Regions from separate parts of the Agrobacterium sp. rho-13.3 genome, predicted to be linked through region 2. Evidence: predicted binding sites of a transcription regulator. Region 2 holds the regulator's gene; each other region holds the start of a gene.

Region 1 (7,558 bases), on a different replicon from region 2:
GGAATTAGTTGAACCTCGTTAATTGCCGCACGAGGTCTTCGGCCTTGGACAAAATCTATAATGTTGTCAGCAGCCTCGTGCTCGATAGCCAAACGCGACTTCGCCACTGCTGAGCCTATGTGGGGTGTCAAGATCGAATCATGTTCGCGATTGAGGAGACCCCCGTGGACCTTGTCAGGCCGGTCGGGTCTGGCCCAGTCCTCCATCTCATAAACATCAGCGGCGTAGCCTCCCAAGCGCCCCGCCTGCAATGCAGCGACAACAGCCTCTTCATCAACCACGCTTCCGCGTGCAGGATTAATAAGAAGTGCTCCTTTGGGCATTTTGGCGAGTTGTTCAGCGCCGAGGAGATGCTTCGTTTCGGCCGAAAGCGGGAGTGCACACACAAGAAAGGTAGACGACGAGATCAACTGGTCAAATTCAAGAGGCTTTACGTTCAGTCTGATCTCATCGGCTTTGTCCAGGGATTGACGATCCCAGTACGACACAATGGCGCCGAAGGTACTTAGGCGCTGTGCTATAGCTTTTCCGATCGCTCCCATCCCTAAAATGCCGATTGCTGTGCCCTGCAGCCCAAGGCCGTAAAACCGAGGGCGCCAACCTTTGTAATCCCTCCTGACGCTCTTGTCGCCTGGCAGAATGTGCCGCCCAAGAGCAATCATCAGACCGATTGTAAGTTCGGCTGTCGGGTCAGTGAGAAGATCGGACACTATCGTGACGTGGACTCCACGCTGCGTGCAGGCTTCGATGTCGAAGTTATCGAAGCCTTTCAGCGCACATGCCACAAGTTGAAGATCGGGAGCGTGCGCGAGTACAGACGCGTCGATCATGTCCGGCATGAACGCCATCATCGCCTTGGCGTCGCTCAATTCTGCGAGCAGTTTCTCGCGGGGCCATGTATCATCAGTATCGTTGCAAACTAAACGAGCGTGGGGAGATAGCTTTGAGATAATCTCCTCGTGGACGCGATGGGTGATTACTACCTTTGGGAGCATTTAATTTATCCTTCTATTGCAGCTGGCGGCGGAGGAGAGCGCCGACCTGGTCAACGATGGTGACCATCAGAAGGACAACGAGCATGATCGCAAGAACCTCCTGATAATTCATGATCCGGAGGGATGTCATCAACTCGAAACCGATACCACCAGCTCCCACAGTGCCCAGGATTGTCGAGGCGCGGAAGTTGTACTCCCACCGATAGATGGTCACATCGGCCAATTGCGGTAGAACTTGTGGCAAGATCGCCCGCGTCACGATCTGGAACGGCGACGCACCAGCTGCGCGTGCGGCTTCTATAGGCGCATTATCGCAATGCTCGATCGCCTCCGCAAAGAACTTGCCCACCATGCCAACCGAGTGAAGACCAAGAGCCAGCACGCCTGGGAGCGCTCCAAATCCCACTGCCGCCACGAAGACGATGCCCATAATCAGCTCCGGGATCGACCGTAGACCATTCAACAATCCACGCGAGATCATATAGATGACAGCGTTGGGTGCTGTTTTCCCTGAGGCGAAAAAGCCAACTGGAAGTGATATCAGTACCGCGATCGCAGTCCCAGCTATACTCATCGCCAGAGTGTCGATGAGAGGGCTGATCCACTCCAAGCCTCGGTTGAAATCCGGGGGAAACATTTCCGTACCGAGCTGCCAGAGCGCAGGAAACCCAGATCCCAGACGCTCCAGATCAAGAAGACCGGAGTGATAACTGCTAACAATGATCACACACGCAATTGCCAACGCGATCACGCCAGCTCTGGTCCAAGCTTTGTTTTGATGTTGAAGGATAGAGTCGTAGTCGGCCGACGGCTGTGTCATCACATATCCTGGAAGAAAGGACGCAGGCCAGCGCCTGCGTCGAAAGGTGAGAAACTGTCTCGAACGCGCCTTACTGACTCAGGTCCAAGTTCAGCACTTTACCGAGCTCACGGACGACGTCGTAGGCTTTGTCATCGATCGGAGCGAACCCATCGGCTTTGAAGGATGCCAATACCTTTTCGTCTTTAAGGTCGATGAAGGCTTTGGTGATCGCCTCTTTCAACGAAGTGTCAAGATCCGACCGCATGGTCCAGGGGTACTGCGGGAACGGATCGGACTCGGCGAGGGCGATAACTTTCTTAGGATCAATGGTGCCACGAGCGACCATTGAATTGTAGATGGGCAACGAAAGTCCGCCAATCTGAGCATTGCCATTCTGCACTGCAATAGCCACGGCATCATGCGACCCTACGAAGTTCTCGCTATAGTCTTTTCCAGCCTCAACTCCGGCCTTAAGCAGCATAGATTTCGGGATAAGGTGGCTTGAGGTGGAAGCCACGTCCCCAAACGCGACCTTTTTCCCTTTTGCATCTTCAAGGCTTTCGATGCCAGCCTCTGCATTGGCGACAACTACAGCGCGATAGGTAGTTTCGCCATCCTTCATAAGTGCTGCGAAAGGCTCGATATCAGCCTTGGTTTTCGCGAGCGTGTAAGAGAGCGGCCCGAAATAAGCCAACTCAAGCCGGCCGAAACGCATCGCTTCGATCATTGACGAGTAGTCGGTCGTTACGATCAGTTCAATCTCCCGACCGAGTGTCTTCTCAAGATACTCCTCGAGAGGACGATTGTTTTTGATGACAGTGGCGGCGTTCTCGTCCGGTAGCAACGCGACGCGCAATGTCTCTGGATTTGAGCCAGCATGCGCCAACGAACTCCAGCCAAGAACGGCGAGGAATGCGAGGGACAGAAGCTTCTTCATAATGCGGCCTCCATGGCAGCTAAAGGTTGATCATACTCGTAGTTGGACAAATCTTGTGTTGTGGTCGGATTTCTTGGGGCGCTGCGGTAGATCGACGCACACATTTGATCGGTCAGTTCGTCGACAGCGGCGTCCGCAACCACTTCCCCGTCGCGCATAGCAATGACCCGGTCGCCGAACCGGCGAGCTAGATCGATCTGATGAAGGCTGATCACAGCAGTGATGCCGTCGGCTGTGCATATTTCGCGAAGCTGCGACAGGACCTCGACAGCCGTTTCAGGGTCCAGACTTGCAACGGGCTCATCTGCAAGGACCAGTTGGGGCTTCTGGACCAGCGCGCGCGCAATGCCCACCCGTTGCTGCTGACCGCCGGATAGTTGATCCGCCCTGACGAGAGCCTTATCAAGAAGGCCTACGCGTTCAAGGCATTCCAACCCCAGCCTTCGATCCGAACGCGGCATAGGGAACAACGTACGCCAGCCAGAGTGGTAGCCCAGGCGGCCCGTCATGACGTTGTCGAGCGCGCTCAAGCGCCCTATGAGTTGGTGCTGCTGGAATATCATCCCAGTTCGCCTTCGGTGAATGCGAAGCTTAGTTTCCGCATCCAGAGCACCAATATCGTTAGAAGTGATCGAACCAGACGTCGGCGCAACCAAGCCGTTGAGTGTCCGGATGAGGGTAGATTTGCCTGCGCCGGATCTACCGAGGAGCACGACGAACTGACCCTGGTTGAACGTCAATGTCGTTGTCTTCAAAGCTTGGGTGCCGTTGGCATAGGTCACGGCAACTCCGTTCAGAGCCAGCATCACAATAATCCTGATCGTTAGTGGTGCATCGATTGAATATTTGCATCACTATGGGCGACATATGACGTCCGTTTATCAGGCTCGTGAAACTTCAATGACAGCACTTAAACTCAGCTCTACCTCCTCGCGTAGCTGCGATGGAGAAATTTCACCCAGAGCCGCCTGATCATGACGGCCCGGTCCCAATTCTACACCACCTTGACGGATGCTATCCCATATTCGGCCAGATAAACCGGCCCTTCTCCAGCCGCCGGGTAAAAAGGCAGGCGCCCAGACCATCATGCCAGATGATCTTCAAAATATCCGATCTGCGGCCCCTGAAGACGAAGAGATGCCCTGACAACGAATCATGCTGCAGAACCTCCTGCACCCGAAGCGCCAAGGAGGGAAAGCCACAGCGCATGTCCGTATATCCGCGCCTTCCTGGCGGGCACCCTTGATCCCGAATATTCCCGTCAGCTGACCGAGCAACTACGACAGGCAGGCGTCCCGGTTTGACCATGCCGTCGCTGGCAATTAATCTGAGCACGTGGCGGATGTTTGCAAGCAGACCCGGATGTTTGCGAGCACATTGGCAAAGAGCGTGAGCACGACGCCCGCTCCATTGTCAGATAATTCGAGCAGAAAATGCCGATGTTTGCGAGCAGAGGCGCTTATGTTGGCAAGCCGCTACAGATATGGAGCGCGAAGCTACCCGACAAAATAATCGCGATCAGAACCGAGATAGATAGCCAACAGTTTGATTTTGTTTGACTTTAATCCAATTTAATGGTATTAAAACACACTAATCGGAGGTTTGAGCATGAATATTCATCAAAGCGTTCCTGATCGCTCGCCGGAAGCCATCGCCAAGCGTCGCCGCGCCACAGACGAGGCCCGGGCCGCAGTGGCAAGACAGGGCTACAAACACGACCCTGTTCTTGAGGCTGCAACGGAAGCCTATGTCAACGGTGACATTACCCGCGATCAGTATCGTTTGCAGGTTGTACGTCCTCCACAGCAGGCCTGACATCACCACATACAATCTAACGGCCGCCTAAAGGGCGGCCATTTTTATGAGTAAGACTTTTCATGAGCAATGATCCGTTCTGCTATCCAAATCCATCAGGCAAGCCCGATGGAGAGCGTGTTCTGCGAAACCGCTTTGGGATTACCTCTGGCAAAGAGCTGCGCGAGGAAGAGTATCGCGCCACCGCCTTCCGCATTGCTGAGATTCGTGAAGGTGATGGGCCAAAGGGCAACTTTGATGCCGATCACCTGAAGGCTATCCATCGCCACATATTTCAGGACGTCTATGAGTGGGCCGGTCATACGCGTGCAGAAACGCCCATTGTTGACGGCCAGCGCATGCCGCCTATTGGCTCTCTGAGCAAGGCTGGCACTAGCTTCCTTCCAGGCCAGAAGATTGACATGGGTTTGGCCGACGCATTCAAAGAGTTGCGTGATCTGAAGAAACTCGACGGTATCAGCGCCGACGACTTCGCCAAGATGGCTGGTAAGGTCCTCGGTGACTTGAACTATGTACATCCTTTCAGAGAGGGAAATGGACGTACACAGGAAACCTTCATCGCGGAGCTGGGGCGTGAACTAGGCCACGACGTGCAGTTTGATGTCGTGAGCAAGGCCCGAATGATCGAAGGTTCAAAAGAAGCGATCCGAGATGCCGATAGCAGGGCTCTCGCCCATGCTGTTCTTGATGCTGTTGACACAAATCGGCAGGGAGCCATAAGAGCAGCCTTTGGGATGCTGAGAGAATATGGCGAGGATCCGATGGAACACGACGTTCGTACGGCCCTCCCAGGAGATCGAGTTGCCGGCCATCTCGTCGGACATGACGAACTCACCATCAAGATCGCGGCCGAGAATTTCATCGTTGTCGCAGATCGGCGCGACTTCTCTCATAAACTCGAAGATGAAATGGAAGTCGATTTCGTTGCGACTTCCGATTTCTCCGGCCATGCAAAAGCCCGAGTCTACCTCGAAGGGTCGAGGACTGAGCTAATGAACGATCCGGAGTTGCGCAAAGCTGTGTCTCTCGAAAATTACGTGGCCGAAAAGACAGCAAAACAATATCCAAACGATAAAGATGCTATCGGCCAGGCCGTAACAGTTGCTCGTGAAAAAATTGCCGGGATGATCGCCAATGGCATTGAGATCCCTTCCCCTACTCTACAGCGAAACCGCGAAATTGATCGTCCAAGCTCTGATCCCGCGCCTCCGGACAGTGATCGCTCATCTGACCATGGACGCGAGCGATAGGGCGTCGTCAGCCGATGCAAGATCACGAAATAAAGCTTATCGCCATCGCGCTCATTATCGCTGCAGGTATATTCCTGCGTCGGCTGCTGAGACCAAAGGCGCGGATACGCAGGCATCTAAGAAAGCAGGAACAAGCCCGCCGTGTCCTGGCTAAGATCAATACCATTCCGCTTATGCCGCAACGTTTGGCCTACCTGCGAAAGATCGACCCTCTCACCTTCGAAGAATTGCTTCTCGAAGCATTTGAAAGGCGCGGACATACGATACTTCGCAACACGCATTACAGTGGCGATGGCGGAATTGACGGCATGGTCGAGATCAATGGTGAAACTCATCTTCTCCAAGCGAAACGATATGCCAAGCATATAAACCGCCAACATATTGCTGCGTTCAGCGCCGTGATCGCGGCCAAAAACTGTAAGGGCTTTTTCATTCACACCGGCAAAACCGGGGCGGGGGCAAAAGAACTTGCGTCTCAAGACCCACGCATGATCATATTGAGCGGGCAGAAACTACTCGATTTTCTGAATACTGGAATGATTGAGCAGGAGCGGTCAACCATCCGCGAAGTGCCTCTGTCTATTCCCTGATCCCAATAATCATTTCGCTGCCCTCGGAATTCGTGAATTGACTCGCGATGATTGGAGAACATAGTAAGAACAAAAGTAACCCTCTTACGCCGATACTGAGCCATTCATGACCGCTCTTGCGACCGTCGAACTCATTCCAGTCGAATACCTCGTGAGGGAAATCCGCACCGCGGGCCTAATGGTTTCAGCTGGTTTCCCATCTCCCGCAGGAGATGACTTAGAAGATCCTGTTGACTTGATCGCGTGGATAATACGCCACGAACACGCAACTTTCTGGTATCGCGTGAGCGGCAATTCTCTTAGCCGCGCTGGCATTCTTGACGGCGATTTCGTTGCTATCGACCGAGCAGGAAAGGTGCAGCCAGGTCGAACCGTCCTCGCCCTTTACAACGGCGACATGCTCTTGAAGGTTTTGACCCGTCGGGATGGCCGACTTTGGCATGAAGCCCGCTCCGACGAACACTATCCGCCGTTGCCTGTGCTCGACAGCACAGAGATTTTCGGCGTTGTGGCCGGGATTGCTCGCCGCTATCCGGTCGAGTAGAGCCATGGCCGAACCCATCGCCCTGATCGACTGCAATAATTTCTACGTCTCATGTGAACGGCTTTTCGATCCACGCTTGCGAGAAAAGCCGGTTGTCGTCTTATCAAACAACGATGGATGCGCTGTAGCCCGCAGCAACGAGGCAAAAGCCCTTGGCATCGCCATGGGGGAACCCGCGCACCATTTTCGCGAGAAAACGAAGGAACATGGCATCCGACTGTTTTCTTCAAACTACACCCTTTACGGTGATATATCCCGTAGGGTAGCGGCGACGATATCCGAGTTCTCACCGCGAACAGAAATCTACTCGATCGATGAAACGTTCGTAGACCTGTCTGGCTTTGGCGGACGGATGCTCGACCATGCCGCCGAGATGCGGGCCGTGGTGCGACAGAACACCGGAATTCCTACATGCGTAGGGATAGGACCGACGAAGACCATGGCGAAATTCGCCAACTTTATTGCCAAGAAAAACCCGGTTTTTGATGGCGTGGCCGACCTCATGAATACCGAGATTGCGGCCTATTGTATGGCTCGCACCGATGTTTCAGAGGTGTGGGGCGTGGGATCGAGGACAACGGCAAAACTGCGTGAGATTGGGATAAACACTGTCGCGCAGCTGCGC
Region 2 (7,558 bases):
CCGGCAGAGCACGTTCCGCGTCTGACGGAGCGGTTTTACCGCGTCAGTGTGGCCGATAGCCGCTCCAAAAAAGGCACGGGGCTGGGCCTTGCCATCGTCAAACACATCCTCACCCGCCATCGCGCCCGGCTTCTCATTCGCTCGGAACTCGAGGTCGGAACTGACTTTACCGTGAGATTTTGACATAAAGCCATTTAGTAGATTGTTTGAAAATAAAAAAGACCAATAAAATCAATAGATTAATCTGTCACAAATACTTCATCAAAGTGACATAAAAGGGTGTGGCAAGACTGGGTATGAAGAGGCCGCCGGGGCAGCTCAGTTTTGGGCGATAGGGTAAAAAGCTCGATGCCGGCAGCGTCCACAAAAGCCCACCACGGGCCCCATACGGGAGAGTCACATGAATATTCTTAAGTTGTCCGCAGCAGCCCTGGTGGCTTCCGTTGCTTTTGCCGGTGCTGCCGCTGCTCGCGATCAGATCCAGGTTGCTGGTTCGTCCACCGTTCTGCCTTACGCAAAGATCGTTGCTGAAACCTTCGCTGAGACCTATCCCGATTTCAAGGCTCCGGTCGTTGAATCCGGCGGCACAGGCGGCGGCTTGAAGGCATTCTGCTCCGGCGTTGGCGAAGGCACCATCGACGTTGCCAATGCTTCGCGGAAGATCAAAGCTGATGAGCTTGCAGCGTGCAAGGCCACTGGCGTGACCGACGTTCAGGAAGTGAAGATCGGTTATGACGGCATCGTGTTTGCGATGGACAAGTCCAACAAGGACGTCAAGCTCGAGCCTAAGGACCTCTACCTCGGTCTCGCCGCTGAAGTTGTCAAAGACGGCAAGCTGGTTGCCAACCCTTACAAGAAGTGGTCGGAAATCAACAAGGAACTGCCGGACGTAACGATTGCAGCTTACATTCCTGGTTCCAAGCACGGCACACGCGAAGTCTTCGAAGAGAAGATCATGGCTGACGGCTGCAAGGAAGCTGGCGCGACGGACGCTCTCAAGACCCTCGTTCCCGACGCCAAGCAGGCTGCTGCAAAGTGCATCGCAGTCCGTAAGGATGGCGCTGCTGTTGATATCGACGGCGACTACAGCGAAACGCTTGCTCGCATCGACGCCAACAAGACCGGCCTCGGCGTCTTCGGTCTGGCGTTCTACGAAAACAACAAGGACAAGCTGAAGGTTGCGACCGTCAGCGGCGTTGTTCCTTCCACTGAAACCGTTGCAAGCGGCAAGTACCCGGTTTCTCGCCCACTGTTCTTCTACGTCAAGAAGGCACATGTCGGCGTTATTCCTGGTCTCAAGGAATATGTAGAGTTCTTCGTTTCTGACGAAATGATCGGCCCTGACTCTCCACTCGCAAACTACGGTCTGGTTGCTGCTCCAGAAGCAGAGCGCAAGGAAATCCGCGCCCAGTTCGAAAAGGGCGTTGGCCTTTAATTTTACCGGAAAGCGCGGCTTAACCGCCGCGCTTTCCACCCAACTTTCTGTTGGCAAGCCTTTGTGTGGGTTGACAGTTCCTATTTATCATATGACCAAGCCGCTGATAAATATGATGTATCAACCCGGAATACTTGAGCCGAAATAAGAAGACGGCACGTCCATGCCTAACACGCTGAAAGCCGTTTTCTTCTCTGAACGTGTCTGATACCCGCATCGCGCCTGTTGGTGCGCCAAGGAAAGTTTCCATGAACACATCCATCCTTTTGCTGATATTGGCGCTGATCGGCATTGCCAGCTATCTGCTCGGCTCGCGCCGCGCCGTGGCTTTGGCGGGCGGTCGTCCATCGTCCATGCACTCCCGTGCCGGTTATCATGGCTCCTATGTTCTGATCTGGGCTATCATCCCCTCGGCGCTCATTCTGGGCCTGTGGCTTGTTATCAGCCCGCTTATCGTCACATCGTCGGTGCGCAGCGGATTTCCCGATGAGATCAAGGCGCAGTCCGAAGCCCAGCAGAGCCTGAGCTATGGCATGGTCGGCTCGATTGCCCGCGGCCTTTCGCTTCTGACGCCGGATGAGTTCAAGCAGGCGAAAGCCGATCCCGCCGCGGTGCGTCCGCTGCTCGGCGCCAAGGGCGTTGCCATCGCGGGTGATCCTCAGCCCTACATGATCGAGGCGGCCGAAACGCTCAACGCGCTGACGACAGCCAGCCGTATCGGGATGATCCTTGTGGTGTTCGGTGCAGCAATCGGTGGCGCAGTTTATGCTCTGCGCGGCATTGCACCACGGTTTCGTGCACGCAATACGGTCGAGAAAGTTATTCTCGGCGCTCTGGTGCTGGCGTCGTCCATCGCCATTCTCACGACGGTCGGCATCGTCCTGTCGATGCTGTCGGAGGCGATCCAGTTCTTCAACATGGTGCCGGCCCACGAGTTTTTCTTTGGAACCGTCTGGGATCCGCGTTTTGCTGCGGCTGGTTCCACGGATAGCTCGGGTCAGTTCGGTCTTATTCCTCTGCTGGCTGGTACGCTCTACATCGGCTTCGTCGCCATGGTGGTTGCCGTTCCGGTGGGTCTGTTTTCGGCCATCTACATGGCGGAATATGCCACGCCGCGTTTCCGCTCTGTGGTAAAGCCGCTGCTGGAAGTGCTGGCCGGTATTCCAACCATCGTTTACGGCTTCTTCGCGCTCACCACCGTTGGCCCGTTCCTGCGGGATATCTCCGCGCAGATCAACGGTCTGGCCACGGGCGACTACTCCAACTTCATTCAGGCACAGAGCGTCATCACCGCCGGTTTCGTCATGGGCATCATGTTGATCCCTTACGTCTCCTCGCTGTCGGATGACATCATCACCGCTGTTCCTGGAGCGATGCGTGACGGTTCGCTTGGACTTGGTGCGACGCGATCGGAAACGATCAAAAAGGTCATCCTTCCCGCCGCCCTTCCTGGCATCGTGGGCGCTATTTTGATGACCGGTTCGCGCGCCATCGGTGAAACGATGATTGTGGTTCTGGCTGCCGGTGTTGCCGCCCGCCTGCAACTCAACCCGTTCGAGCCGATGACGACTGTGACCGTCAAGATCGTCAGCCAGCTGACGGGTGACCTTGAGTTCACCTCGCCACAGACACTGGTTGCCTTCGCGCTTGGCATCACACTCTTTGCCATCACGCTTTGCCTCAATATCTACGCGCTCTATATTGTGCGCAAATACCGGGAGCAGTACGAATGACCGACATCGTGACTTCGGGTATCAATGCCCCAGCCGCAACGAAGAAGGTCCGTCGCGATATCGGCATCAAGCGCCGCTACGCCGCCGAGCGCCGCTTCCGGACTTACGGACTTGCCGCGATTTCCTTCGGCCTGCTTTTCCTGGCCCTGCTTCTCTGGTCCGTCGTCGGCAAAGGCTATACGGCCTTCCAGCAGACCATGATTACGGTGCCGGTCGAGTTCTCCGAAAAGGTTATCGACCCCGATAACGTCCGCGCCCAGAACCCAGGCAAGCTGATGACGGCCAACTATCCCGTCATCGCCCGCAATGCCGTGGCAAAGGTGCTGGGTGTTTCGCCGGATAACCGCGATGGTCTGAAAGCTGTCAACGCCTTGATTTCGGACAGTGTCCGCACCCAGCTTCGCGACATCGTCGTGTCCGATCCATCCGTGATCGGCACCACACGCAACGTGTCCCTGCTCGCTGCGGGAGATATCGACAGCGCCGTCAAAGGCCAGGTCGATCTCTCCGTGAACGAGGCGAACCGCCGCGTTTCCGATCAGCAGCTTGGCTGGATGAAACAACTGACCGATAGTGGCCAGATGGCCAAACAGTTCAACACCGGCATCTTCTTCAACGGCGCATCCAGCCGTCCGGAAGCCGCAGGTGTGGGCGTGGCCCTCATCGGCTCCTTCTACATGATGCTCATCGTGCTGGTGTTGTCGCTGCCGATCGGTGTTGCCGCGTCCATCTATCTGGAAGAGTTCGCACCGAAGAACCGCCTGACGGATCTTATCGAGGTCAATATCAACAACCTCGCTGCCGTTCCGTCCATTGTTTATGGTCTGCTTGGCCTTTCGGTGTTCATCAACTTCATGGGCTTTCCGCGCTCGGCCTCGCTGGTGGGTGGTCTGGTTCTCACGCTGATGACGCTGCCCACCATCATCATCGCCACCCGCGCTGCCCTGAAGGCCGTGCCGCCATCCATCCGCGCCGCAGCCCTTGGCCTTGGCGCGTCGAAAATGCAGACGATTTTCCACCATGTGCTGCCGCTGGCCATGCCCGGTATTCTGACCGGCACCATCATCGGTCTGGCACATGCCCTTGGCGAAACCGCACCGCTGCTGCTCATCGGCATGGTGGCCTTCGTCGCGAATTATCCGACAACACCCATGGATCCATCCACGGCCTTGCCGGTCCAGATTTACATGTGGGCGAACGAAGCTGAGCGTGCCTTTGTTGAAAGAACCTCTGGCGCTATCATCATCCTGCTTATGTTCCTCATCGTCATGAATGTTGGCGCAATCCTGTTGCGTCGCCGCTTTGAACGGCGCTGGTAGAGCATCTCCACACACAGTGGAGATGGTTTTTCCGTTCGGAAATGCGACGAAACGCTCTAAGAAGGAGCTGAAGCTATGAACATGTTGTCGGAAGCAGCAGTTGAAAAGGCGCTGGACAAGAAAATGAATGAAGTTTCATACAAGATGATCGGCAAGGACGTTTCCGTCTATTACGGTGAAAAACGCGCCCTTTACGATGTGAACCTGAACGTTCGCGAAAACACCGTTACCGCACTGATCGGTCCTTCGGGCTGCGGCAAGTCCACGTTCCTGCGCACATTGAACCGCATGAACGATACCATCGATGGCTGCCGCGTCACCGGCAAGATCACGCTGGATGAGGACGATGTTTACGATCCAGCCATCGATGTGGTGGAGCTGCGCGCCCGTGTTGGCATGGTGTTCCAGAAGCCGAACCCATTCCCGAAGACGATCTATGAAAACATCGCCTACGGCCCGCGCATCCATGGTCTTGCCCGCAACAAGGCGGATATGGACCAGATCGTTGAAGCCAGCTTGCAGAAGGCCGGTCTCTGGAACGAAGCCAAGGATCGCCTGCATGAATCCGGCACGGGTCTGTCCGGCGGTCAGCAGCAGCGTCTGTGCATCGCACGCGCCATCGCTGTTTCCCCTGAAGTCATCCTCATGGATGAGCCATGCTCGGCGCTGGACCCGATTGCGACGGCCAAGGTGGAGGAGTTGATCCACGAACTGCGCGCCAATTACACCATCGTCATCGTTACCCACTCCATGCAGCAGGCTGCCCGCGTTTCGCAGCGCACGGCCATGTTCCACCTCGGTCATCTGGTGGAAGAGAACGACACCGACAAGATGTTCACCAACCCGGATGACCAGCGCACACAGGACTACATCATGGGTCGCTTCGGCTGATCCAGCCATTGCTGTGAGGAAATCGCGCTGCCGCTTGAGCCTGATAGGGCTTGTGGAGCGCGCCACGAAACTGGAGAATTCGAACATGCCGACACATTCGCATATTATGTCCGCTTACGATGAAGAGCTGAAGTTCCTCAGCCGCCGCATTGCCGAAATGGGCGGTCTGGCTGAGCAGATGTGTGCCGATGCGGTGCGCGCGCTCGTCAATTCGGATATGGCGCTGGCCCAGAAGGTCATCTCGGATGATGCCATCCTCGATCACGCAGAACGCGAGATCGGCGATAAGGCCATCGTCACCATCGCCAAACGCCAGCCTATGGCGTCCGACCTGCGCGATATCATCGGTTCACTGCGCATCGCAGCCGATCTGGAGCGCGTTGGCGATCTGGGCAAGAACACGGCCAAGCGCGTGATCGCAGTGTCTGGAACCGGTGTGCCGCGCAAGCTGGCCCGCGGTCTGGAGCATCTGTCCGAACTGGCGCTGGTGCAGCTAAAAGAAGTGCTGGACGTCTATTCCACGCGCTCCGCAGAAAAGGCGCAGGCCATCCGCGAGCGCGACGAGGAAATCGACGCCATGTACACCTCGCTGTTCCGCGAGCTGTTGACCTACATGATGGAAGATCCGCGCAACATCACCACCTGCACACACCTCTTGTTCTGCGCCAAGAACATCGAGCGCGTCGGTGACCATGCCACCAACATCGCGGAAACCATCTATTATATGGCCACCGGCAGCCAGCCTGAGGGTGAGCGTCCGAAGGACGATAGTTCCAACACACTCGGCGCAGTCACCGAGTAAGCCACAGATAAGACTGGCGGAGTTTCATGCCCATGGTGCCGAAAATCGCAGTTGTTGAAGATGAAGAGGCTTTGAGCGTTCTTCTTCGCTACAATCTGGAATCCGAAGGTTACGACGTCGACACCATTCCGCGTGGTGACGAAGCGGAAATCCGCTTGCAGGAACGCACGCCGGACCTGCTGATCCTCGACTGGATGTTGCCCGGCGTTTCCGGCATCGAACTCTGCCGTCGCTTGCGGATGCGTCCAGAGACCGAACGCCTGCCGATCATCATGTTGACGGCACGCGGTGAGGAAAGCGAACGTGTTCGTGGCCTGGCAACGGGTGCGGATGACTATGTGGTCAAGCCGTTCTCCACGCCGGAGCTGATGGCGCGTGTGAAAGCCATGTTGCGCCGCGCCCGCCCGGAAGTGCTGTCTTCCGTGCTGAAATGTGGCGATATCGAACTGGATCGGGAAACCCACCGTGTTCACCGCAAGACCCGCGAAGTGCGCCTTGGGCCAACCGAGTTCCGCCTGCTGGAATTCCTGATGGCATCTCCCGGTCGTGTTTATTCGCGCTCCCAACTTCTCGATGGTGTCTGGGGTCACGATATCTATGTGGATGAACGCACCGTCGACGTCCATGTCGGGCGCCTGCGCAAAGCGCTCAACTTCTCCAATATGCAGGATGTGATCCGCACCGTGCGCGGCGCGGGATATTCCATGGAAGCGTGATAGCCAACAAGAGGCCACGTGATCATTAGCCTCCCCACCGTCGGGGAGGTGCCGGTAGGGCAAAGGGCGACGGATATTTCAGCGTCCGTATTCGCCGGGATTTACTTGCCCACAGCGCTGAATAAAGCCTTTTCAACCCGCGCTTGTTGACCCTGATATTTCATCAGCAAAAGATTAAATTTGACAATCAATCGCTAAAGCTATATCACTGCGATATCGATATTTTGCTTGCTGAGCTTTGGTTGCCGCGCGATTAGCACCGCGTTTTGAACTAACCCTTCCTTTCAAAAAAATCGCTATACTCGCACACAGGGCGTCAGTTCTGTGATCTATAACTTATGCTTTGAAAGGGTTCATTATGACCACAGGCACAGTAAAATGGTTTAACTCCACTAAGGGCTTCGGCTTCATTCAGCCTGACAACGGCGGCACAGACGCATTCGTACACATCTCCGCTGTAGAGCGTGCAGGTATGCGCGAAATCGTTGAAGGCCAGAAGCTGAGCTACGACCTTGAGCGCGACAACAAGTCGGGCAAAATGTCTGCTTGCAACCTTCAGGCTGCATAATTCGGAATCTGCTTTCCCTTGACCACGGATGTACTGGCACTGTTGAAAGCGTGAAACCAATCGAGGTCAGGCACATTGCCTGGCCTTTTTTTGT
Region 3 (7,558 bases), 330 kb from region 2:
TGTGGGTATGGCCACCCTCTTCCGCAGTGCCGTGCATAGGCTTGATCTTTGCCCCGACACGCAAGTCGACGGCAGAGCCGATGACGGCGCCCTCTCCATCGGCAAAACCTTGGCCCTCCAGAAAGCCACCGGATGTATTGTCGATCAGAGAGGTGGTTGTTCCGACAATTGGGTAGCCAGCAAACGAATCCCCAAAGCCGACAGGGCCTGCCCACGCGACGCGGGGGTCGCTCGTCAGAGACGCCAATGTGTCGCCGCTGACGAGCGGTAGGGGTGCCGCTTGCAGGAAGACTGACGACAGGACGAGTTGCGTTTCGCTGCCCGCTGCACCGACGACGAGATCGAACTTATCGGCAGCGCGGGCCGTGCCCAGTCGAAGCGCCCGTTCCTGCAATGTCACAGTAACGCCAAGGGCCGTTGCAAAGGCAACCAACAGCACGACAACCAGCGATCCGGCCCAAAGGCGTTGCAGATCGGATAAAATAAAACGTATCATATCAGAGGTTCCCGGCGGTGTCGGTCAGGATACGGCCATTGGAGAGTTCAATACGGCGCTCGAGACGTTGCGCCAGAAGCCTGTCGTGCGTGATGACGATTAGTGTCGTGCCCTCTGCTTGCGCAAGATCGACCAGCAGTCGACCGATGGCCTCTCCATTGTCTGGATCAAGGCTTGCGGTGGGCTCATCGGCGACGATGACACCGGGCTTTCTCAGCAATGCGCGAGCAATCGCCACACGCTGCATCTCGCCGCGTGACATAGTATCGATTTTCTGATCCGGTCGACCCAAGCCAGTTTTTTCAAGCAGAGATGCCGCACGCTTTGCATATACGTTGGACATGGCGCGGCTCAGACGAACCGGCAGCAGGACGTTTTCAATGGCGGAGAGGCCCGGCAGCAGATGAAACTCCTGCATGACCAGCCCGACATTCTCGCCGCGCCAGCGATCTCGTCGGGTTTCGGTTAACCCGGAAATCTCTTGATCGCTCCAAGTCACATGCCCCTGACGGACACGTTCTAGACCGGTGATGATATTGACGAAGGTGCTTTTGCCTGAGCCGGATGCGCCGGTAATCGCCATGGTTTCCCCGGCGGAAACCTTCAACTCATTGATCCGCAAGACAGGCGTTGCCAGGCCGGCAAAAGAAACGGTCAGATCGGATATAGTCAAAGACAGCATGTTCAAGACACCGAATATTGTGCATCTCTGATACGCACGAGACTAACAAAACCTGTCTCCGGGTCTGTCCATGAGCCGTGTTCGAGAGTTCCCGTTACATCGATCGTGGTGCTTGGCTGCACGAAGGTCTGTTTTTCGGAGAGATATACGACGACGATATTGTCCGGCCAGTCGGAATCCGACGAACAAAACGGGCAGAGCGCCATTGGGATTTCCGTCAGCACGAAAAAGGAAGCTTCAGCCTTCAAGGGTGGAGCCATGAAGCCTTTCATACGGATTTCCTTGCCAGCCAGCGCCTTCAGTTTTTCGGAAAACTCCAGCCCCAGAACGCCGATCTTGCCGTACATTTCATCAAAGGTCAGCGGCGATGGAGCGGCAGATGCCCGGTCCGCGCCTAGCGTGAATGCCGACAGGGCGGCCAGTTTCAAAGACTGTCTGCGTGAAAGCAGAAATGGAGGGTGCACCATGACGATCTCCGATTTCGATCTATCCGCGTTAATCTAAACGAAGACGATCCGGCCCACATCATGCGAGCCGGATCGTTTGTTGTTCAAGCGCTATTATTGCGTCTGCTTTGTACTCAGTGCAAAGGCATCGGCCAGCACGCGGTAAACGTCGCTCTGTTCCATATAGCCCTTGAAGCCTTCCGAGCCGGGGCCGGTGGACTGTAGAACGATATCGTCAACAGCGTGAACGCCGCTATCGCCATCCTTGGGAATGTTGCCCTGCACGAAAACCGCACCGGGAACGTTCTTATAGGCTTCGTTGGCGATATATTCCTTCTTCTCGTTCTGGATTGCCGGAACGAAAGGACCATCCAGCTTTGGACGGAATGTTTCGTAATGGTCTGGACCATTATTGGAATTGAGGAACAGGCGGCGGCTGACGTCGACCCGGTCAGGATAACCATCGCCATCCTTGTCTTCATAGTTCGGGAAGCCGGCTTCGGCATAGGTGCCGACCTTGGAGCGCATTTCATCACCGGGCTTTTCGTCATCGACTGTGCCGATGATGGAAACGCCATGCGTGTGGTCGCCGGTGACGACGATCAGCGTGTCCGGGTTCTTCGCAGCGAACTCGCGTGCAACGCCGATGGCCTTATCGAATTCGATGGTTTCGACAACGGCGCGATCCCAGTCCAGCGGGTGAGACATCTTGTCGATATTGGCCGCTTCGACCATCAGGAAGAAGCCGTCCTGATTTTTCGACAGTTCGCCCAGGGCAGCCTTGGTCATATCGACCAGACCGGGCTGATTTGGAAACTTGTCGACTGTGCCTTTCTTGAGAAAGTTGCGGTCGAGAAGCGTGTCCATATTGCCGGTGTGGAACAGGCCGAGAAGCTTTCCGGTGTTTGAACCTTCTGCCTTTTCAAGCTCGCTCTTGTCGGTGGCGAGAGTGTAGCCAGCGTCCTTGAACAGCTTGATGTAGTCCTTGTCGTCCTTGCGCTTGGAACCGGGTGTGTCTTTGCCAAGGAAATAGGCCGAACCACCGCCCAGAACGACGTCTGGCTTGACATCCAGCAGCATGCCCGTGATTTCGGCCTTGTCGCCGCGCTTGCGGGTATGGGAGACAACGGCGGCAGGTGTGGCGTCCTGCAACTCCGATGTGGTGACGATGCCGATGGACTTTTTCGTCTGGCGACGCAGGGCTTCTGCCAGCGTTTCGACCTTAGGGTCGTCAAGGCTTGCAGGCGTGCGGTCGCCATAAACGCCAAGAGCGTTAACGGCTGTCTTGTGGCCGGTCATGTAAGCAGACATGGTGTTGGCGCTATCGGTCGCGACGGCTTCCGTGGAAGACGTGCCGATGAAGGCCATGCGGTCCATTTCGTCCATGTTCAGGCGGCCGTTCGCCTTGCCTTCGGTCATACCCTTGGACATGATGCGGGCAGCGGTGCGGTGAGCAACCGAGAGACCATCACCCAAAAGGAAGATGACGTTCTTGGCCTTTGGCGCTTCGCCCGTGCCATAAACTGTCCATGTGACCTTTTTGGTTTCAGAACCAGCAGAAACCTCAACCTGATAATCGCCAGCCTTGGCAATTGTCAGACCGCGCAATAGGACTGCGGAACCGAGGACCTTGTCCTCTTTGCCCTTTTCTTCAGAAACGAATGTGACGTCGGCACCGAAAACGGTTTTGTAATCCTCGCCATTGACGGTGATCTTGAGGTCTTCAGGCTTTACGACGTTTTTGAACTCGACCTTGAAATCAAACGGCGAGCCGTTAAGAATGGTCGCGCGATCAAGAGGATAGACGGTTGCGGCCTGTGCGGCGCCGGCCAGAACCGTGGTGGCAATGAATGCGGCGAGAAGTTTGCGCATGATAACCTCTATAGAGTGATGTTTTATGAAAAGGCTTCCCGCCTATAGGCATCGCGCATGACAGAGACATGACGGTTGGCGCGAATCTTTCGAAGCCGCGCAACCCGGTTGTTTCACATTCTTGCAGCATCCAAGGCGGTTGTGACCCCTTATGTGTTTTGTTCAGAGCTGCATTTCTTGATTTTTGCTGCGGTGGACGCATCTATCTGCCTTGCAGCGGGAAAAATCGCTCCTTATATACGCCCCAGAACAGCGTTGAAGAATGCTGCACAAACATGAAGACCATCCAAGTCAAGGAGTCGTCAGTGGAATGCCTCACGGGGTTCCGACAACTCGCTTCAAGGAGAGAAGAGAATGGCAAAAGTAATCGGCATCGACCTTGGCACGACCAATTCCTGCGTCGCAGTGATGGACGGCAAGGACATTAGAGTTATTGAAAACGCAGAAGGTGCGCGCACGACCCCTTCCATGGTCGCATTCAGCGATGATGGCGAGCGTCTGGTCGGTCAGCCTGCAAAGCGTCAGGCCGTCACCAACCCAACCAACACATTGTTTGCCGTCAAGCGCCTTATCGGTCGCCGTTACGAAGACCCGACTGTCGAAAAGGACAAGGGCCTCGTTCCGTTCGAGATCGTCAAGGGCGACAATGGCGATGCATGGGTACAGGCGCAGGGCAAGGGTTATTCCCCATCGCAAATCTCTGCGATGATCCTTCAGAAGATGAAGGAAACCGCTGAATCCTACCTCGGCGAAAAGGTTGAGAAGGCCGTCATCACGGTTCCTGCCTACTTCAACGATGCCCAGCGTCAGGCCACCAAGGATGCTGGCCGCATCGCTGGTCTGGAAGTTCTGCGCATCATCAACGAGCCAACGGCTGCGGCCTTGGCTTATGGCCTCGACAAGAAGGAAGGCAAGACGATTGCCGTGTACGACTTGGGCGGCGGTACCTTCGATATTTCCGTTCTGGAAATCGGCGATGGCGTTTTCGAAGTGAAGTCTACCAATGGTGATACATTCCTTGGCGGTGAAGACTTCGATATGCGTCTGGTCGAGTACCTGGCCGGTGAATTCAAGAAGGATCAGGGCATCGACCTGAAGGGCGACAAGCTAGCTTTGCAGCGCCTCAAGGAAGCTGCCGAAAAGGCAAAGATCGAACTGTCGTCTTCGCAGCAGACCGAAATCAACCTGCCATTCATCACGGCAGATGCCACCGGTCCTAAGCACCTGACACTGAAGCTGACCCGCGCCAAGTTCGAAAGCCTGGTTGACGATCTCGTTCAGCGTACCGTTGCACCGTGCAAGGCAGCGCTCAAGGATGCTGGTCTGACCGCGGCTGAAATCGAAGAAGTCGTTCTCGTCGGCGGCATGAGCCGCATGCCGAAGGTTCAGGAAATCGTCAAGCAACTGTTCGGCAAAGAGCCGCATAAGGGTGTGAACCCGGATGAAGTTGTTGCCATGGGTGCTGCCATTCAGGCTGGCGTTCTTCAGGGCGACGTCAAGGACGTTCTGCTTCTCGACGTGACGCCTTTGTCGCTCGGCATCGAAACACTGGGTGGCGTCTTCACACGTCTGATCGACCGTAACACGACGATCCCAACTAAGAAGAGCCAGACCTTCTCGACCGCTGAAGACAGCCAGTCTGCTGTGACTATCCGCGTTTCGCAGGGTGAGCGCGAAATGGCTGCCGATAACAAGTCGCTTGGCCAGTTCGACCTCGTTGGCCTGCCACCAGCACCACGCGGCGTTCCGCAGATCGAAGTCACATTCGATATCGACGCCAACGGCATCGTGCAGGTTTCCGCCAAGGACAAGGGAACAGGCAAGGAACAGCAGATCCGCATTCAGGCATCTGGTGGTCTTTCCGACGCCGACATCGACAAGATGGTGAAGGACGCCGAGGCCAATGCCGAAGCCGACAAGAAGCGTCGCGCCGGTGTAGAAGCCAAGAACCAGGCCGAAAGCCTCATCCACTCCACCGAGAAGTCGGTGAAGGAGTATGGTGACAAGGTTTCCGAAACGGACCGCAAGTCCATCGAAGATGCCATTGCAGCGCTGAAAACCTCTGTTGAAGCGTCTGAACCCGATGCGGATGACATTCAGGCCAAGACCCAGACCCTCATGGAAGTGTCCATGAAGCTGGGTCAGGCCATCTACGAAGCCCAGCAGGCTGAAGGCGGCGAAGGTGCTGCTCCAGGCGGCAAGGACGATATCGTTGATGCGGACTATGAAGAAATCAAGGATGACAAGAAGTCCGCATAAGTGCGGCGCTTGAACTCCAATTGATGCTTGACTGAAATCCGGCTGCCTCGTGCAGCCGGAAATCCATTTCCGGGGCTTGTTATTTAATGGCGAAAGCAGACTTTTACGAAACCCTTGGCGTTGGCAAAACTGCCGACGAAAAAGAGCTGAAAAGCGCCTTCCGCAAACTCGCGATGAAGTATCATCCGGACAAGAATCCCGGTGATGCAGAATCTGAAAAGAAGTTCAAGGAAATCAACGAAGCCTACGAAACGTTGAAAGACGCGCAGAAACGTGCGGCCTATGACCGTTTCGGTCACGCAGCCTTCGAACAAGGCGGCATGGGCAACGCGGGCGGCGGCTTTGGCGGCGGCGCGAGCGGTGGTTTCTCCGATATTTTCGAAGATATTTTTGGCGAAATGATGGGTGGTGGACGTGCGCGTCGCTCCAGCGGCGGACGCGAGCGCGGTGCCGACCTTCGCTACAACATGGAAATTTCGCTGGAAGAGGCGTTCAGCGGCAAGACGGCGCAAATCCGTGTGCCAACCTCCATCACCTGCGATGTCTGCACCGGTTCCGGCGCAAAGCCCGGCACGCAGCCGAAAACCTGTGGAACCTGTCAGGGTTCGGGCCGTGTTCGCGCAGCGCAGGGTTTCTTCTCGGTAGAACGCACCTGCCCGACCTGTCACGGTCGCGGCCAGACGATCACCGATCCCTGCACCAAGTGTAATGGTCAGGGCCGGGTGACGGAAGAGCGTTCGCTCTCGGTCAATATCCCAGCCGGTATCGAAGATGGCACACGTATTCGTCTGCAAGGCGAAGGCGAAGCTGGTATGCGGGGCGGTCCTTCGGGCGACCTCTACATCTTCCTCTCCGTGCGGCCACATGAGTTTTTCCAACGCGACGGTGCCGATCTCTACTGCGCTGTGCCGATCTCCATGACCACGGCAGCACTTGGCGGCACATTCGATGTGACGACGCTGGACGGAACGAAATCCCGTGTGACGGTGCCGGAAGGCACGCAGGCTGGCAAGCAGTTTCGTCTGAAAGCCAAGGGAATGCCGGTTTTGCGTTCTGCACAGACGGGTGATCTCTACATCCAGATTCAGATCGAAACGCCGCAGAAGCTGACAAAACGGCAGCGCGAATTGCTGCAAGAGTTCGAGCAGCTTTCCTCGAAGGAAAACAATCCGGAATCCACCGGCTTCTTTGCCCGGATGAAAGAGTTTTTCGACGGCTGATCTTGGTTTACGCACAAAACAAAGGCCGCAGTTTCGATCAAAACTGCGGCCTTTGTTTTTTGAAGAGATTTTCCGTTTCTGGTTATTTATCCAGCAAACCCGCCTTCTTCCAGAAACTCACGTTCCTGTGGCGTCGTGGTACGCAGCAGAATATCGTTGCGATGCGGGAAACGACCGAAGCGCTTGATGATGTCCAGATGCTCTATGGCAAAGGGCAGATAACGTTCGCCCAGCGGTTCACAAAGCTTGCAGCACAGTTCCTGATCTTCCAGTTCTTCCGAATGCATGTAGGGAAGATAGAAGAAAACTCGAAGCTCTGGATCAATTGTCAGATCATGACCGCGCCGGATGGCTTCTTCCGCATAGTGACGCGCAAGCGGGTCTGTTGCGTACATATGCGCCGTTCCGCGAAAGCAGTTTCTCGGGAACTGATCCAGCAACAGCAGCAGTGAAAGACTATCTTCCGCCGTGTCGAGCCACTCTTCAAGCTCACGTCTTGCCGCGGAAAAATGCGCCTCGCGAAAGCGGTCATGAAAGGTCGCATCGAAATGTGCATCTTTTTCGAACCACTTTTCCGGCCCGG

What was found. Region 2 encodes PhoB, which activates phosphate uptake and scavenging genes when phosphate is short. Its sites were predicted from a motif close to TGTCATNNANCTGTCAT; they were not measured.
Positions count from the first base shown of each region.
Region 1: a site for PhoB is predicted at 3,624-3,640, ahead of phnC (phosphonate ABC transporter ATP-binding protein). Genes of this name have one in related genera too.
Region 3: a site for PhoB is predicted at 3,554-3,570, ahead of RMR16_RS13850 (alkaline phosphatase). Genes of this name have one in related genera too.

Region 1 covers NZ_CP192780.1:42,594-50,151, forward strand. Annotated here, with positions in the region: gene RMR16_RS27240 (phosphonate dehydrogenase) at 1-995, opposite strand, end outside; gene phnE (phosphonate ABC transporter, permease protein PhnE) at 1,009-1,815, opposite strand; gene phnD (phosphate/phosphite/phosphonate ABC transporter substrate-binding protein) at 1,886-2,734, opposite strand; gene phnC (phosphonate ABC transporter ATP-binding protein) at 2,731-3,540, opposite strand; partial or broken gene tnpB (IS66 family insertion sequence element accessory protein TnpB) at 3,761-3,943, opposite strand; gene RMR16_RS27265 (antitoxin VbhA family protein) at 4,343-4,549, shown strand; gene RMR16_RS27270 (Fic/DOC family protein) at 4,612-5,799, shown strand; gene RMR16_RS27275 (restriction endonuclease) at 5,814-6,389, shown strand; gene RMR16_RS27280 (LexA family protein) at 6,496-6,933, shown strand; gene RMR16_RS27285 (Y-family DNA polymerase) at 6,938-7,558, shown strand, end outside.
Region 2 covers NZ_CP192774.1:107,532-115,089, forward strand. Annotated here, with positions in the region: gene phoR (phosphate regulon sensor histidine kinase PhoR) at 1-183, shown strand, start outside; gene RMR16_RS00530 (substrate-binding domain-containing protein) at 401-1,435, shown strand; gene pstC (phosphate ABC transporter permease subunit PstC) at 1,684-3,168, shown strand; gene pstA (phosphate ABC transporter permease PstA) at 3,165-4,487, shown strand; gene pstB (phosphate ABC transporter ATP-binding protein PstB) at 4,563-5,378, shown strand; gene phoU (phosphate signaling complex protein PhoU) at 5,464-6,180, shown strand; gene phoB (phosphate regulon transcriptional regulator PhoB) at 6,213-6,896, shown strand; gene RMR16_RS00560 (cold-shock protein) at 7,255-7,464, shown strand.
Region 3 covers NZ_CP192774.1:2,861,023-2,868,580, forward strand. Annotated here, with positions in the region: gene RMR16_RS13835 (ABC transporter permease) at 1-496, opposite strand, end outside; gene RMR16_RS13840 (ABC transporter ATP-binding protein) at 498-1,178, opposite strand; gene RMR16_RS13845 (hypothetical protein) at 1,181-1,645, opposite strand; gene RMR16_RS13850 (alkaline phosphatase) at 1,739-3,496, opposite strand; gene dnaK (molecular chaperone DnaK) at 3,851-5,755, shown strand; gene dnaJ (molecular chaperone DnaJ) at 5,842-6,975, shown strand; gene RMR16_RS13865 (DUF924 family protein) at 7,062-7,558, opposite strand, start outside.